2 regions of the Cupriavidus sp. P-10 genome follow, and region 2 is predicted to be linked to the other one. Evidence: riboswitches for the same ligand, from Rfam matches in the RefSeq annotation. Region 2 holds a riboswitch; the other holds the start of a gene.
The links. Region 2 has a riboswitch for glycine ahead of CTP10_RS18615 (D-amino acid dehydrogenase). Riboswitches for the same ligand answer to the same signal wherever they lie in the genome.

Region 1 (7,691 bases), on a different replicon from region 2:
CAGGTTTTCGATGACCGTCATGCCAAGCAGGTGGACGGCCAGCATGATCGTGGCCATCACCACGAACAGCCGCAGGAACATCGAGTCGTAGCGCGCCAGGCGCCCGTTGCCGGGCATCGGGCTCATCCTTCCAGCGTGGCGGTGAAGACGTAGCCTTCGCCGCGCACGGTGCGGATCAACGCGGGGTCGCGCGGGTCGTCGCGCAGTTTCTGGCGCAGCCGCGAGACCAGCAGGTCGATGCTGCGGTCGAACACGTCGAGCCCGCGCCCGCGCGCCTGGTTGATCAGCAGCTCGCGGTCAAGCACGCGGTTGGGCTGCTCGACAAAGGCCAGCAGCAGGCGGAATTCCGCATTGGACAGCGGCACCACCACCTCGTCGCGGTCGACCAGCTGACGCAGCGTGGTGTTCAGGCGCCAGTCGCCGAAGCGCAACTCATGGCCCGAAGGCGGCGCCGCGCGGCGGCCATTGGCGCCCGGGCCGCCCGGGCCGGCATGGGCGCGGCTGCGGCGCAGCACGGTGTGGATGCGCGCCACCAGCTCGCGCATCTCGAACGGCTTGGTGACGTAGTCGTCGGCGCCGACCTCCAGCCCGACCACGCGGTCTGCCAGCTCGGCGCGCGCGGTCAGCATGATCACGGCGACGTTGGTCTGCGCGCGCAGTTCGCGGCACAGCGCCAGGCCATTCTCGCCGGGCAGCGACAGGTCGAGGATGACGAGGTCATAGGCCGTGGCCGCCATCGCCTGGCGCATCGCGGTGCCGTCCTCGACCCCGTCCGCATGCATGCCGAAGGTGGACAGGTACTCGGCCAGCATGGCGCGGATCTGGGGATCGTCGTCGACGATCAGCAGGCGGATGGGAAGCGGCGGGGTGAATTCCATAAGCGAAGATAACGGCATCTGACGGGCGGTCGGACGATCGGACGATCGGGGCGACGTCGTGGCCGATGCCGGGGGCGTGCGGTGCCCCACTGTACCAGCGGAGGGTGGCGTCACTATGCCGGCTTTGTATCAGGCCTGATACGCAGCGTTGCCGGCAGGCCTGCCATGTACGCCATTGCAATACGGCGCAGACCAAGTGCTCAAGCATTGTGGCGCGGCCTTCCCTAGCATGGACCGGCATCGATATCACTACAGGAGAATTCCATGCACGTCCTCACCTCCCCGCTGCGCACCAGCCTGTCCGTCCTGGCGCTGTGCGGCGCCGCCCTGGTGGCCACGCCGGCCAGCGCCCTGCAAGCCGGCCCGGGGCGGCATGGCGCCATGCCGCCGCCCGCCCCTGTCCCGGCAACGCCCGAGCCGCTTGGCCTGAACCCGGCGCAGGCACGGCTATGGCAAGCCGCGCGGAGCGCAGCGGTGGAGGCGGAAGCGCATGCGCTGGAGCTGCGCGCCCGCTTCCTGCGCGAGACCGCCGACGCCGCGCCGGACGGCCCGCTGCGGCCGCGCGCCGAAGCCATGGACCGCCTGCACCACGCGCTCGAACAGGACCGCCGCGCAGTGCGCGAACGCTGGCTGGCGCTCGACGACAGCCTCGATTCCGGCCAGCGCCAGCGCCTGCGCGGCGCGCCCGATGCCGCGCGCTGGCTCGGCCTGCCGCCGGGACCGATGATGGCGCCGCCGCCGGGCGCACCGCAGGCGCCGGGGCACTGAGCGCCGCGCCAAAAAAATTGCCCCCGCACGCTTGCGCGGCAGGGGCCAATTACAGGGAAAAACCAGACGTGATGTCTGGAGCGGCAAGACCCGGGCAGGCCCTGCCGCCGCACAGCCGCACTACCGTACAGAGTGCAGGCGGCACAACCGTCATGCTAGGGACCGCGGCGCGCGCGGTCTTGTCGGCCTGGTAGGGTTTTGTATCGGGACTGTACGCGTACGATCGCCCGGCTCAGTCCGCGGCCGTCTTGCCGGGGCCGCCGAGCAGCGCCTTGAGCGCGCCGAGCCGGTCCTTGGGACTCATCGCCGGGGTTTCGTCCTTGGGTGCCGGCGCTTCCTCCAGCTTCATCTCGCCGATAAAGCGCGACGGCTGGCAGGAGTAGGTATCGCGCGCACGCTTGCGCTTCTTGCACCAGGTGATCTGCAGGCTGCGCTGCGCGCGCGTGATGCCAACATACATCAGCCGCCGCTCTTCCTCGATCTTCTCGTCGGTCATGTCGTCGTCTTCGCGGCAGTGGGGCAGGATGCCCTCTTCCACGCCGACCAGGAACACGTGCGGATATTCCAGCCCCTTGGAGGCGTGCAGCGTCGACAGCCGCACCGCATCGGGATCTTCCTCGCGACCTTCGAGCATGCTCATCAGCGCCACGGTCTGTGTCAGTTCGAGCAGGTTCTTGCCTTCGCTGCCGAAGCCATCGGCGTTGTCGAAGCCCGTCGCTTCCTCGCCGTCGGCCGCTTCGGGCTTGGTGCCCTTGCGCTTGAGCCACTCCAGGAATTCAAGGGTATTGGTCCAGCGCGACTGTGCCTGCCGTTCGTCGAAGCTGTCGTACAGGTAGGCCTCGTAGTGGATGCCGGCCATCATGTCGTCGAGCACTTCGGTGGCCGGGTCCTTGGCCGCGCGGTCGGCCAGCCGCACCATCGATTCGCAGAACACCCGCAGCGGCTCCAGCTGGCGCGGCTGCAGCTTGCCTTCGATGCCGCCCATCATCGCCGCTTCGAACAGCGAGACCTTGGCCTGCCCGGCGAACGTGCCCAGCACTTCCAGCGTGGTGTTGCCAACGCCGCGGCGCGGCGTGGTGATCGCGCGGATGAAGGCGGGATCGTCGTCGGGGTTGGCGATCAGGCGCAGGTAGGCGCAGATGTCCTTGATCTCGGCCTTGTCGAAGAAGCTCTGGCCGCCCGACAGCACATAGGGGATGCGCTCGCGGCGCAGGATCTGCTCGAACAACCTCGCCTGGTGGTTGCCGCGGTACAGGATGGCGTAGTCGCGGAACTGCGCGCGGCGCTCGAACTTGTGCGCGGACAGGCGGAACACCACCGACTCGGCCTCGTGCTCCTCGTCGTTCATCGGGTGGATGGCAATGGGGTCGCCCATGCCGTGCTCGCTCCACAGCTTCTTGTCGAACAGCTTGGGATTGTTGGCGATGACCGCGTTTGCCGCCTCGAGGATGCGCACCGTGGAGCGATAGTTCTGCTCCAGCTTGATGACCTTGAGGTTGGGGAAATCTGTCTGCAGCCCGCGCAGGTTATCCAGCGTGGCGCCGCGCCAGCCGTAGATGGCCTGGTCGTCGTCGCCCACCGCGGTAAAGGCCGGCGCGCGCAGGTGCGAGCCGCCCGCCAGCAGCTTGAGCAACTGGTACTGGCAGGCGTTGGTGTCCTGGTATTCGTCGACCAGGAAGTAGCGCAGCCGGTTCTGCCACTTGAGCTGTACCGCTTCATTGCGCGCGAACAGTTCCGCGGGCAGGCGGATCAGGTCGTCGAAGTCGACCGCCTGGTAGGCATGCAGCGTGGCGACGTAGTTGCGGTAGACCAGCGCGGCCTGGTGCTCGTCGGCATTGGCGGCCTGCGCGATGGCGGCCTCCGGATCGATCATGCCGTTTTTCCACAGCGATATCGTGCTCTGCACGCCGCGAATCAGCTTCTTGTCGGTGGTGCCGAGCTGCTCCTGGATCAGGCCGAAGCAGTCGTCCGAATCCATGATCGAGAACTGCGGCTTCAGGCCGACGTGCTCCGCCTCCATGCGCAGGATCTGCACGCCCAGCGAGTGGAAGGTACAGACCGTCAGCTGCTTGAGCGGGATGCGCTTGCCTTCGCGCGTGGTCTTGCCTTCCATCAGCTTGCCGATGCGCTCCTGCATCTCCTTGGCGGCCTTGTTGGTGAAGGTGACGGCGGCGATATGGCGCGGCTCGAAGCCTTTGTCCTCGATCAGGTGCGCGATCTTCTGCGTGATGACGCGGGTCTTGCCGGAGCCCGCCCCGGCCAGCACCAGGCAGGGGCCGTCCAGGTAGCGGACGGCTTCGGATTGGGCGGAATTCAGGCCGTGGCTCATGTGAAAGGCGCTCGGGAAATGAAGCGGAATGGGGCGAATGAATGGGGCGAAGGAATGGGGCGTACGAGGCGCGCGCCATGGGCAGCACACGTGCCCGGCGGCAAAGCTCTCGATGCTAACACGCTGGGCCTGGCCGGTCAGTCAGCGCCTGCCGCATCGTCGGCCCTCGTTGTGTCACTGGCGTAACACTTCGTAAAGGCCGGAGCCAATGAACGTGCACCAGGCTCTAACTGTTATGTCCAGGCGTGTCCCGGACATGCAATATCCATCACTCGGAGCCAACAATGAAAACCCTGCAGACATTGACCAAAGTGACCCTGATCGGCGCGATGGTCGCGGCATTCGCCGGTTGCGCGGACATGACCCCGAAGCAACGCAACACCGCCATCGGCGCGGGTGCGGGCGCCGTGGGCGGCGCCGTCCTGACCGAGGGCAGCGCACTGGGTACGCTGGGCGGCGCGGCCGTGGGCGGCGTGATCGGTAATGTCGTGACCGACGACAAGAAAAAGTAAGCCTCTCGCCAGACCCGGCTTCACGCCCCTGGCGGCGGGGCGCAGGAACGGGTACAGCCGCCGGGCGGCCGTCCGGCTTGGTTTGACAAAGGCCGGGGCCTCCCGTACATTGCGCGCATCCGACCGGGAGAGCGCGCAGAACTGCGCCGCCGAAGGGGTATCACCCGAAAACTCTCAGGCACCACGGACCGTTCGGATCGGCATGCAACATGCACACGATGCATGCCGCACTCTGGAGAGCGGCACCCGCCATTCGTGGCGAGCGTGCCCACCGAAGGGGCGCGCGAGGATGGGGTTCAACGAATCCGCCTCGTAATCTCTCAGGTATCGAGGACAGAGGGGTCATCCGCCGCAGCGGATTGCTTGCCTATTGGCATGGCGATCGTTGCGGCGGATGACCCTTTTTTGTTTTCGCAACCCGACATTGCCCCCGAGGATTCCATGACGCTCCAGGCCACGCCCCTCAACGCCATCCACCGCGCCCTCGGCGCCCGCATGGTCGACTTCGGCGGCTGGGACATGCCGGTCAACTACGGCTCCCAGATCGAAGAGCACAACGCCGTGCGCACCGACGCCGGCATGTTCGACGTGTCGCATATGTGCGTGGTCGATCTCAACGGCCCCAATACCCGCACCTTCCTGCGCGGCCTGCTGGCCAACAACGTCGACAAGCTGCAGACGCCCGGCAAGGCGCTGTACTCGTGCATGCTGGACGAGAAAGGCGGTGTCATCGATGACCTGATCGTCTATTTCTTTGCCGAGGACCGTTTCCGCCTGGTGGTCAACGCCGGCACCGCGGTCGGCGATATCGACTGGATCCGCGCGCGCAATGACGCCACCGGCAGCGGCGTGACCATCACCCCGCGTCGTGAAGACGTCGCGCCCGCGGGCGTGCAGCCGCTGGCGATCGTCGCAGTCCAGGGCCCTGACGCCCGCGCCAAGGTGTGGAGCACGTTCCCGTCGACCCAACCTTCCGATGCGCTCAAGCCCTTCAACGCTGTCGTGGTCCAGGATCCCGCCCTGGGCGAGGTCATGGTCGCGCGCACCGGCTACACCGGCGAAGACGGTTTCGAGCTGGTGGTGCCGGCCGCAAGCGTCGCCGGCCTGTGGGAAAAGCTGAATGCCGCGGGCGTGCGCCCGGCCGGCCTGGGCGCGCGCGACACGCTACGCCTGGAAGCCGGCATGAACCTGTACGGCCAGGACATGGACATCAGCACCTCGCCGCTGGACGCCGGCCTGGCCTGGACTGTGGACCTGCAGAGCGAACGCGACTTCACCGGCAAGGGGGCGCTGGCCGCCGCCGGTTCTCGCCAGCAGTTCCTTGGCCTCATCCTGCGTGATAAAGGCGGCGTGCTGCGCGCCCACCAGAAGGTCATCACCCCCGCCGGTGACGGCGAAATCACCAGCGGCACCTTCAGCCCCTCACTGTCGCAATCGATCGCGTTCGCACGCCTGCCGCAAGGCGTGAATGTCGGCGACACGGTGCAGGTGGAGATCCGCGACCGCAAACTCAACGCGACTGTGGTTAAACTGCCGTTTGTGCGTAATGGCAAGGCACTCGTGAGCTAAGGGAAACACCCGCTCACCCAACGGTCGCCCTCGCCTGCCGGCAGCGTTGCCGGGCAGGCATCACCCAACAAGAAACAGATCTGAATCCGGAGAACCTTCATGAATTTCCCCGCCGACCTCAAATACACCGAATCGCATGAGTGGGTGCGCGTCGAAGCCGACGGCACGCTCACCATCGGCATCACCGACCACGCACAGGACGCATTGGGCGACATCGTCTTCCTGGAACTGCCCGAAGTGGGCAAGTCGGTCGGTGCCGGCGACGCGCTGGCAGTGGTCGAATCGGTGAAGGCCGCTTCCGACATCTATGCCCCGGTGGCCGGCGAAGTGATCGCCGTGAACGAGGCCGCCACGGCCGCGCCGGAAAGCGTCAACGCCAACGCCTTCGACGCCTGGCTGTTCAAGCTCAAGCCGGCCAACAGCGACGACGTCAACGGCCTGATGTCGGCCGACGCGTACAAGGCCAGCGTCGGCGCCTGATCGACACACAGCATTTGCAGCGCCGCGGCACGGCTGACCACCTGCCGCAGCGCTCCCCACGAGGTTCTTGCCAATGAACGCCCCGCTTCCCATGAACGCCGCCCAAGGTAACCGGCCCACGCTGGCCGAACTGGAGGCGCGCGACGCCTTCGCCGCCCGCCATATCGGCCCCGATACCGCCGAACAGCAGCACATGCTGAAGGTGCTCGGCTACGACAGCCGCGCCGCGCTGATCGACGCCGTGATCCCCGCCGCCATCCGCCGCCGCGACGGCATGCCGATGGGCGAGTTCACCGAGCCGCTGAACGAAGAAGCCGCGCTGGCCAGGCTGCGCGGCCTGGCGCGCAAGAACCGCGTGCTGAAGAGCTTTATCGGGCAGGGCTACTACAACACCGTCACGCCCGCGGTCGTGCTGCGCAATATCTTCGAGAACCCGGCCTGGTATACCGCCTACACGCCCTACCAGCCGGAAATCTCGCAGGGCCGCCTGGAAGCCATGCTGAACTTCCAGCAGATGGTCACCGACCTGACGGGCCTGGATATCGCCAACGCGTCGATGCTGGACGAAGGCACCGCCGCCGCGGAAGCGATGACGCTGCTGCAGCGCGTGAACAAGCACGACTCCAACACCTTCTTTGTCGCCGACGACGTCCTGCCGCAGACGCTGGAAGTGGTACGCACGCGCGCGCTGCCGCTGGGCATTGAAGTGAAGGTCGGCCCCGCCGCCGACGCCGCTGCCGCGGGCGCCTTCGGCGTGCTGCTGCAGTACCCGGGCGTGAATGGCGACATTGCTGACTACCGCGCCATCGCCGACGCCGTGCACGCCGCCGGCGGCCTGGTGGTGGCTGCCGCCGACCTGCTGGCGCTGACGCTGATCGCGGCGCCGGGCGAATGGGGTGCCGATGTCGCCGTGGGCAACTCGCAGCGCTTCGGCGTGCCGCTGGGCTTTGGCGGCCCGCATGCCGGCTACATGGCGGTGAAGGATGCGTTCAAGCGCTCGATGCCGGGCCGCCTGGTAGGCGTGACCGTCGATGCGCAAGGCAACAAGGCGTATCGCCTGGCGCTGCAGACGCGCGAACAGCATATCCGCCGCGAGAAGGCCACCTCCAACATCTGTACCGCACAGGTGCTGCTGGCGGTGATGGCGTCGATGTA
Region 2 (7,691 bases):
CCGATGATCGCCGACCCGCTGCACAAGCTCGACTGCTGCGTGGTGTCGGACGGCGGCGGCGCGCTGATCGTGGCGCGGCCCGAGATCGCGGCGACGCTCAAGCGTCCGAAGGTGAAGATCGTCGGCGCCGGCGAATACGTCAAGGGCCAGCTGGGCGGCGAGGTCGACCTGAGCTGGTCGGGTGCGAAGTTCTCCGGCGCGGCCGCATTCGCGGAAGCCGGCGTGACCCCGGCCGACATCAAGTACGCCTCGATCTACGACAGCTTCACCATCACCGTGCTGATGCAGCTGGAAGACCTGGGCTTCTGCAAGAAGGGCGAGGGCGGCAAGTTCGTGGCCGACGGCAACCTGATCTCGGGCGTCGGCAAGCTGCCGTTCAATACCGATGGCGGCGGCCTGTGCAACAACCACCCGGCCAACCGCGGCGGCATCACCAAGGTGATCGAGGCGGTGCGCCAGTTGCGCGGCGAAGCGCATCCGGCGGTGCAGGTGAAGAACTGCGACCTGGCGCTGGCGCAAGGCACCGGCGGCTACCTGGGCTCGCGCCACGGCAGCGCCACCCTGATCCTCGAGCGCGAATAATGAACGATCGCCGGAGCAACTGACATGACGACCCCACACACTCCCATGGCCTACAAGGCCCCGGACGAACAGCCCGACAACGTCGAGTTCTGGCAGGCCGCGCGCGAAGGCCGCCTGCTGGTCAAGCACTGCCAGTCGTGCGGCAAGACGCACTGGTATCCGCGCACGCTGTGCCCGTTCTGCATGGGCGATACGGTCTGGAAGACCGCCAGCGGCCGTGGCACCATCTACTCGTACAGCGTCACGCGCAAGGCTGGCCCGCAGCCGTTCTGCATTGCCTATGTGAAGCTCGACGAGGGCGTGACCATGATGACCCATATCGTCGATTGCGATCTCGATGAGGTCCGCATCGGGCAGAAGGTGAAGGTCAAGTTCGCGCCCAGCGTGGACGGCGCGCCAGTGCCGGTGTTTGCGCCGGCCTGAGTAGTTCACGGCGGGCGGTGGCGCTTCACTCCGTGAAGGCTTACGCCCTCTCCCCCACCCCTCTCCCGCAGGCGAGGGGAGCGTATGCGGAGGGTAGTAGCAAGCTCGAACGCCTTCGCCCGCGATGGTTTTCTCCCTCTCCCGGCCCCTCTCCCGCTCGCGGGAGAGGGGCTGGGGGAGAGGGCCGGCGCTGGCAATAGCGACGCGCTTAACACGCGATCTCAAGCCTTGGCAATTGCCAGCGAACCCACGCCCGGCATCTTCGGCTCAAGCAGCGCCTGCGCCACCACCCCGGCCACCATATCCGCCGTCACCGCTGACAACGTCCAGCCAAGGTGCCCGTGCCCGGTGTTGTAGAAGATGCAGCGCGCCCGCCCGCGGCCCACGCGCGGCAGCATGTCGGGCAGCATCGGCCGCAGCCCCGCCCATGGCACCACGCTGCGCGTGCTGACGCCCGGGAAGCACTGCTGCACCCATTCCACCAGCGGCCGGATGCGGTCGGCGCGGATGTCGCGGTTGAAGCCGTTGAACTCAGCGGTGCCGGCCACGCGGAAGCGGTCGTCGCCGAGGCGGCTGGTGACCAGCTTGGTCTCGTCGTCGAGCAGGCTGACGGTTGGCGCCGCGGCGCGGCTGGCGGCGTCGTCCAGGTTGACGGTGATGGAATAGCCCTTGACCGGATAGATGTTGACGCGGTCGCCCAGCCCGGCGGCCAGCGCGCGGCTCACGGTACCGGCGCAGATCACCGCGCCATCGAAGGTCGAGGTGGTGCTTTCCGCGCCTTCCTGAACCGTGACGCGGGCGCTGCGGCCATCGGTGGTGACATTGCGCACGTCCTCGCCGTAGCGGCAGCGCACGCCCATGCGTTCGATGGCGGCGGCCAGGCCGCTGGTGAACTTGTGGATATCGCCGGTCGAATCGCTTTCGGTGAAATAACCGCCGTAGTACGTGCCGGCCAGCGTCGGCTCGATCGCGCGCATTTCCGCCGGCGTCACCGCCCGGCGCTCCAGCCCGCCCTGTGCCAGCAGCGCCGAGACGCGGCCCGCATGCTCGAAACCGGCCTTGTCGCGGTAGATATGCAGGATGCCTTCGCGCTTGTGGTCAAAGTCGATGCCTTCCTGCGCCGCCCACGCGAACAGGTGCTCGCGCGCCGCGATGGCCAGGCGCGCGGTCTCGATGGTGTTGCGTCGGTAGTGCGGGATCGAGGCAATGAACCCGGCGAACCAGCTCAGCTTGTGCCAGTTCGGGCGCGGGTTCACCAGCAGCGGCGCATCGCTGCGCAGCATCCACTTCAGGCCCTTGATGATGGTGGACCAGTGCGTCCAGACCTCGGCGTTGGAGGCGGACAGCTGTCCGCCGTTGGCGAACGAGGTTTCCATCGCGGCGTAGCGGTGCCGCTCGAACAGGGTGACGGAGAATCCGCGCCGGGCGAGCGCGTAGGCCGTGGTGACACCGGTGATGCCACCGCCGATGACGGCGATTGTCTTCATGATCTGGCAGTCCAGAAACGTCGGGATTGGAGCCCGTACGCGACATGCGTAGCGGACGCCCCCTCTGTTCCTGACCTGAGAGATTCACGACAGTCACCGGGGTGCCGGTAGTACCGGTGGCGAGGGCCGCTTGCTCCTTCGGTATGCCGGCTGACGATGGCGGCATTCTTCAGAGTGCTGTGACGCGTGATACCGGTCCTTTTGCCTGAGAGTTTCCGGGGCGGTTGCTCCTTCGGCGCTGTCCGCGGCGGCTGCCGCCGGATCAGTCTCTCCCAGCATCACGTTGGCGCGAACGCCAATCCGGGCAAATCTAGAGACAAAGGCCGCATGTGGGTATGCGGGTAAACGCGTATAGAACTTGATGCCCCCGCATGGGCGGTCGAGTCACTTCCGTTCTGGCGCGGCGCTATGTCGCACTGCGGCAATCCATCCCGCCACCTAGAATGTCAGCACTCGCTACGCGGAGGAAGTGCGCCGTACCACGAGCCGGATACGGCGCACCGGTCGGGCGAGCCAGAAGAACAGAAAAGGTATTTCAGTGACAAGAAATCGGATTGCGCTGGCCGCTTCGGCCGCGCTGATGGGCCCCGGCATCGCCGGCGCGCAGGCGGATGGACCCGTCAGCGCGCCGCAACCGTTGCAGGAAGTCGTGGTCTCGGCCAGGACCGAGCGCGGCGAAACGCCCGCCACGCCGCCCAATACGCCATCGCCCGCCTACGGCATCAGCGCCGCGCGCATGGCGGACTTCAACGTCGTCAACACCGAAGACGCGCTCAAGTACGCGCCCAACCTCGCCGTGCGCAAGCGCTTCATCGGCGATATGAATTCGATCATCTCGGTGCGCAGCACCAGCTCGCGCCAGTCGGCGCGCGGGCTGGTCTATGCCGACGGCCTGCTGCTGTCCAACCTGCTGGGCTCCGATTTCACCTTCCCGCCGCGCTGGTCGCTGGTCAATGCCGCCGAGATCGAGCGCGTAGACGTGCTGTATGGCCCGTATTCGGCGCTGTACCCCGGCAACTCGCTGGGCGCGACCGTGCTGATCAGCACGCGCACGCCGGAGAAGTTCGAAGGCGATGCCAGCGTGCAGCTGTTCACGCAGCGCTTCAACCTGTATGGCACGCACGACAATTTCAACGGCGTGCACGCCAACGCCTACGTAGGCGACCGCGTCGGACCGTTTTCGTGGCTGGTCAGCGTCGATCGGCAGGACAGCAAGAGCCAGCCGCTGAGCTTCTATACCGCGGCGCGTTCGAACGTGCGCGCCAGCTCGGCCGACAAGCCGGTCACCGGCGCCTATTTCGACCAGGACCAGACCGGCGCCGATCGCACCGTGATGGGCGTCAACAGCGAGGGCGTCACGCATACCGTGCAGGACCAGCTCAAGGTCAAGCTCGGCTACGACATCACCAATACGTTGCAGGCGCAGTTTACTGCCGCCTACTGGCAGCAGGACCGCTCCAGCACCACCGCCAGCTACCTGCGCGATGCCAACGGCAACGTGGTGTCGAGCGGCCCGGTCAATATCGGCGGCTTCCGCTACGTGATCCCCGCCAACGCGTTTGCGCCGAGCAACGGCGAAGACGCGCGCTGGCTGTATGGCCTGTCGCTGCGCACGCGCAACGAGACCGGGTGGAACTTCTCCGGCGTGGCGTCATTGTTCGACGTCAGCAAGGACATCAGCCGCACCGCCAGTACTGCGGGCAATGGCCCGGGCACGGTGACCTATGGCGACGGCACCGGCTGGCGCACGCTCGACCTGAAGGCCGACTACCGCCCGCAGCAGCTCAAGGGCGGCCACTGGGTCACCTTCGGCTACCACTACGACAACTACCGGCTCAGCAACACCACCTACAACACCTCGGACTGGCAGGCAGGCACCATCTCCGCCTTCAACAACGCCTTTGCCGGCAAGACCGAGACGCAGGCGCTGTATGCGCAGGACGCGTGGTACTTCGCCGAGGACTGGAAGCTGATCCCGGGCGTGCGCTGGGAACACTGGCGCGCCTATGACGGCAGCCGCAGCCAGCCGGGCGTGAATGTCGCATACCCGGTGCGCAGCGAGTCCAACTGGTCGCCCAAGCTGGCGCTGGAAAAAGCCATCGGCCAGGACTGGCTGGGCCGGCTGTCGCTCGGCCAGGCCTACCGCTACCCGACCGTCGCCGAGCTGTTCCAGGGCCGTATCACCGGCACCTCGCTGATCAACAACGATCCCAACCTGAAGCCGGAACGCTCGTTCTCGAAGGACCTGACCTTCGAGCGCACGGTCGACCGTTCGTACTTCCGCGTGTCGGTGTACGAGGACGACATCCGCGATGCGCTGGTCAGCCAGACCAACACCACGGTGTTCCCCACGGTCACCAGCTTCCAGAACGTGGATCGCGTGCGCACGCGCGGCATCGAACTGGCCTACGACGGGCGCGACGTGCTGTTCAGTGGCTTCGACCTGTCGGCCAGCGGCGCGTACAACCACTCCAAGACGCTGGAGAACGCCAACAACCCGGCATCGGTGGGCAAGTATTTCTATCGCATCCCGCAGTGGCGCGCGAACCTGGTCGGCACTTACCGCTTCACGCCGGCATGGGCGGGCACGCTGGCAATGACCTATTCGGGGCGGCAGTACAATACGCTCGACAACAGCGACGTCAATCCCGACACCTTCGGCGGCACCAGCAGTTTCCTGACCTTCGACGTCAAGGTGACGTACAAGCCCGCCAAGAACGTGCGTCTCGGGCTTGGCATCGACAACCTGACCGACCAGCGTTATTTCGTCTACCACCCGTACCCGGGCCGGACGTTCTACGCCGAGGCCAAGCTTTCCTTCTGAGTGCCGTGACCAGCCCGACCCCGACCCTGCCCATGCAGCGCCTGCACCGCAGCTTCCGATTCCTTGCCGCCGGCGTGATCGCCTGCATGGCGTTCGCCGCGATGGCGCAGTCTCATGGCGGCCACGCCGGCCACGGTGCGCAAAGCCCGGCGCCGAAGGCAATGAGCGAACTTGGCACCGGCGCCGCCTTCGATCGCGATGGCCGCCTGTGGATCGCCTACAAGGACGGCCAGCACGTGGCGGTGCGCGCGTCGACCGACCGGGGCCGCAGCTTCGGGCCGGCGCAGCACGTCAACAGCGTGCCCGAGCCGGTCGCGGCCGACCATGACAGCCGGCCCAAGGTAGCAGCGGGGCGCGACGGCGAGATCTATATCACCTGGACCCAGCCGCTGCCCAAGCCGTGGACCGGCTTTATCCGCTTCGCGCGCTCCACCGACGGCGGCAAGACGTTTGCCGCGCCAGTGACGGTGCATGCCAACCGCGACCAGATCGCGCACCGCTTCGACGCGGTCGCGGTGGACCCGGCCGGCCGCGTCTTCGTCAGCTGGATCGACAAGCGCGACGTGGTCGCCGCCGAGGCGCGCAAGCAGCCCTATGCCGGCGCCGCGATCTACTACGCGGTCTCGGCCGACCAGGGCAAGAGCTTCCAGGGCGACTACAAGATCGCCGACCAGTCTTGCGAATGCTGCCGCATCGCGCTGGCGCCGACGCCGGACGGCAAGATGCTGGCGCTGTGGCGCCATGTGTTCCCGCCCAACGCGCGCGACCACGCGGTGGCGCTGCTGGGCGCCGACGGCACGCCCACGCCGATGCAGCGCGCTACCTTCGATGACTGGCGCATCGACGCCTGCCCGCACCAGGGCCCGGGCGCCGCGGTGACGCCGGACGGCACGCTGCATATGGTGTGGTTCAACGTGAAGGCAGGCAAGCCGACGGTATCGGTCGGCCGCTTCAAGGACGGCAAGCTGCAGGCGCAGCGTCCGCTGGATGACCCGCGCGCGCAGCATGCCGATATCGTCGCGCTCGACGACCAGCAGATCGTGGTGGCATGGAAATCGTTCGACGGCCGGCAGACGCGGTTGTCGGCGATGCTGTCGCAGGACGGCGGCAAGACCTGGCAGACGCGGCAAGTCGCCGGCACCGCACGCGATTCGGACCAGCCGCACCTGCTTCAGCACGGTGGCCGCGCCTACGTGCTTTGGCGCACCGAGGCCGAAGGCTTCCAGGTCTTTCCGCTGGCGCAGGAGGGCGCATGACGTTCCATCGCAAACTCGTCGCCGCGCTGGCGGGCGCGGCGCTCGCGCTCGGCGTCGCCGGCATGTCGCAGGCCGCTGAGCGCGTATCGGTCTTTGAATCCGCCAGCGCGGCGCAGCTCGGTGCCAGCCAGCAGGGCAAGCCCTTCGTGCTGGTGGTGTGGTCGCTCGACTGCGTCTACTGCAAGCGCAATTTCGAAGCCATCGGCAAGCTGCAGGCCAGGCATCGCGGCCTGCGCGTGGTCACGCTGGCCATGGACCGGCCCGACGCGCTGCCGCAGGTGCAGCAGCTGCTCAAGCGCGTCAACCTGACGCGCAACGCGTGGATGTTCGGCAACGAGCCGCAGGAACGGCTGCGCTACGCGGTCGATCCCGACTGGATGGGCGAGATGCCGCGCACTTATTTCTATCGCGCCGACGGCCAGCGGCAGGGCGTGTCCGGCGTGATCAGTGACGCCGACTGGGACAAGCACCTGCGCTGGGCCGGCATCGGCGGCTGAGCCAGCCGCCGACCCTTCTCGCGGATTCCTACGATAAATCCGCCGGCAGCTTGCCGCCGTTGGCGGCAAGCTCCTGCATCAGCCGCTTGTGCAGCCAGATGTTCATCGCGGCGGAGTCGTTCGTGTCGCCGCTGTAGTGCAGCTCGCGCGCCAGTTCCTTGCGGTGCTCCAGGCTGCTGTCGATGCCCAGCGCCTTCATCGTATCGACGATGGACGTGCGCCAGTTCAGCGTCTGCCCGCTCTCCTTGACCAGGTTGTCCATGATCGATTCGACGTCCACGCCGGACAGTGGCGCGGGTTTGGCAGCGGTCTGGCCAGCGCTGGCCGCGGGTGCGGCTCCGCCTGCGGGAGACGGGCTTGCCGGCGAGGGTGCCGCGCCCGCGGAGGTTGGCGTACCGGTGGCGGTGCCAGAGGTCGTGGCAGCAGGCTTGGCTCTGCCCAGCAGCTTGTTGAGGATGTCCTTGAAAATGCTCATGGTGGCCTCCTGTCGGTTTGGATAACGGTACGTGGGAGAACAGCGCCATGCAGGAAACGCACCAGCTACGCAGGCCTTGATTCCGGCACGCCACGCTCTGCCGGGTTGTAAATGCTGCATGCAGCGACAGTCATGGCGGCACGTTCC

Region 1: another riboswitch for glycine. It lies ahead of gcvT (glycine cleavage system aminomethyltransferase GcvT); the one in region 2 lies ahead of CTP10_RS18615 (D-amino acid dehydrogenase).

Annotation. Positions count from the first base shown of each region.
Region 1 is NZ_AP025170.1:3,557,850-3,565,540, forward strand. It holds gene CTP10_RS16470 (sensor histidine kinase) at 1-117, opposite strand, end outside; gene CTP10_RS16475 (response regulator) at 123-878, opposite strand; gene CTP10_RS16480 (hypothetical protein) at 1,143-1,646, shown strand; gene CTP10_RS16485 (UvrD-helicase domain-containing protein) at 1,879-3,975, opposite strand; gene CTP10_RS16490 (glycine zipper 2TM domain-containing protein) at 4,260-4,487, shown strand; glycine riboswitch at 4,602-4,688, shown strand; glycine riboswitch at 4,710-4,834, shown strand; gene gcvT (glycine cleavage system aminomethyltransferase GcvT) at 4,929-6,056, shown strand; gene gcvH (glycine cleavage system protein GcvH) at 6,156-6,536, shown strand; gene gcvP (aminomethyl-transferring glycine dehydrogenase) at 6,610-7,691, shown strand, end outside.
Region 2 is NZ_AP025171.1:317,998-325,688, forward strand. It holds gene CTP10_RS18605 (thiolase domain-containing protein) at 1-582, shown strand, start outside; gene CTP10_RS18610 (Zn-ribbon domain-containing OB-fold protein) at 607-1,005, shown strand; gene CTP10_RS18615 (D-amino acid dehydrogenase) at 1,227-2,492, opposite strand; glycine riboswitch at 2,547-2,675, opposite strand; glycine riboswitch at 2,676-2,777, opposite strand; gene CTP10_RS18620 (TonB-dependent receptor) at 3,031-5,316, shown strand; gene CTP10_RS18625 (sialidase family protein) at 5,322-6,572, shown strand; gene CTP10_RS18630 (TlpA family protein disulfide reductase) at 6,569-7,069, shown strand; gene CTP10_RS18635 (DUF3597 domain-containing protein) at 7,098-7,544, opposite strand; gene CTP10_RS18640 (LysR family transcriptional regulator) at 7,675-7,691, opposite strand, start outside.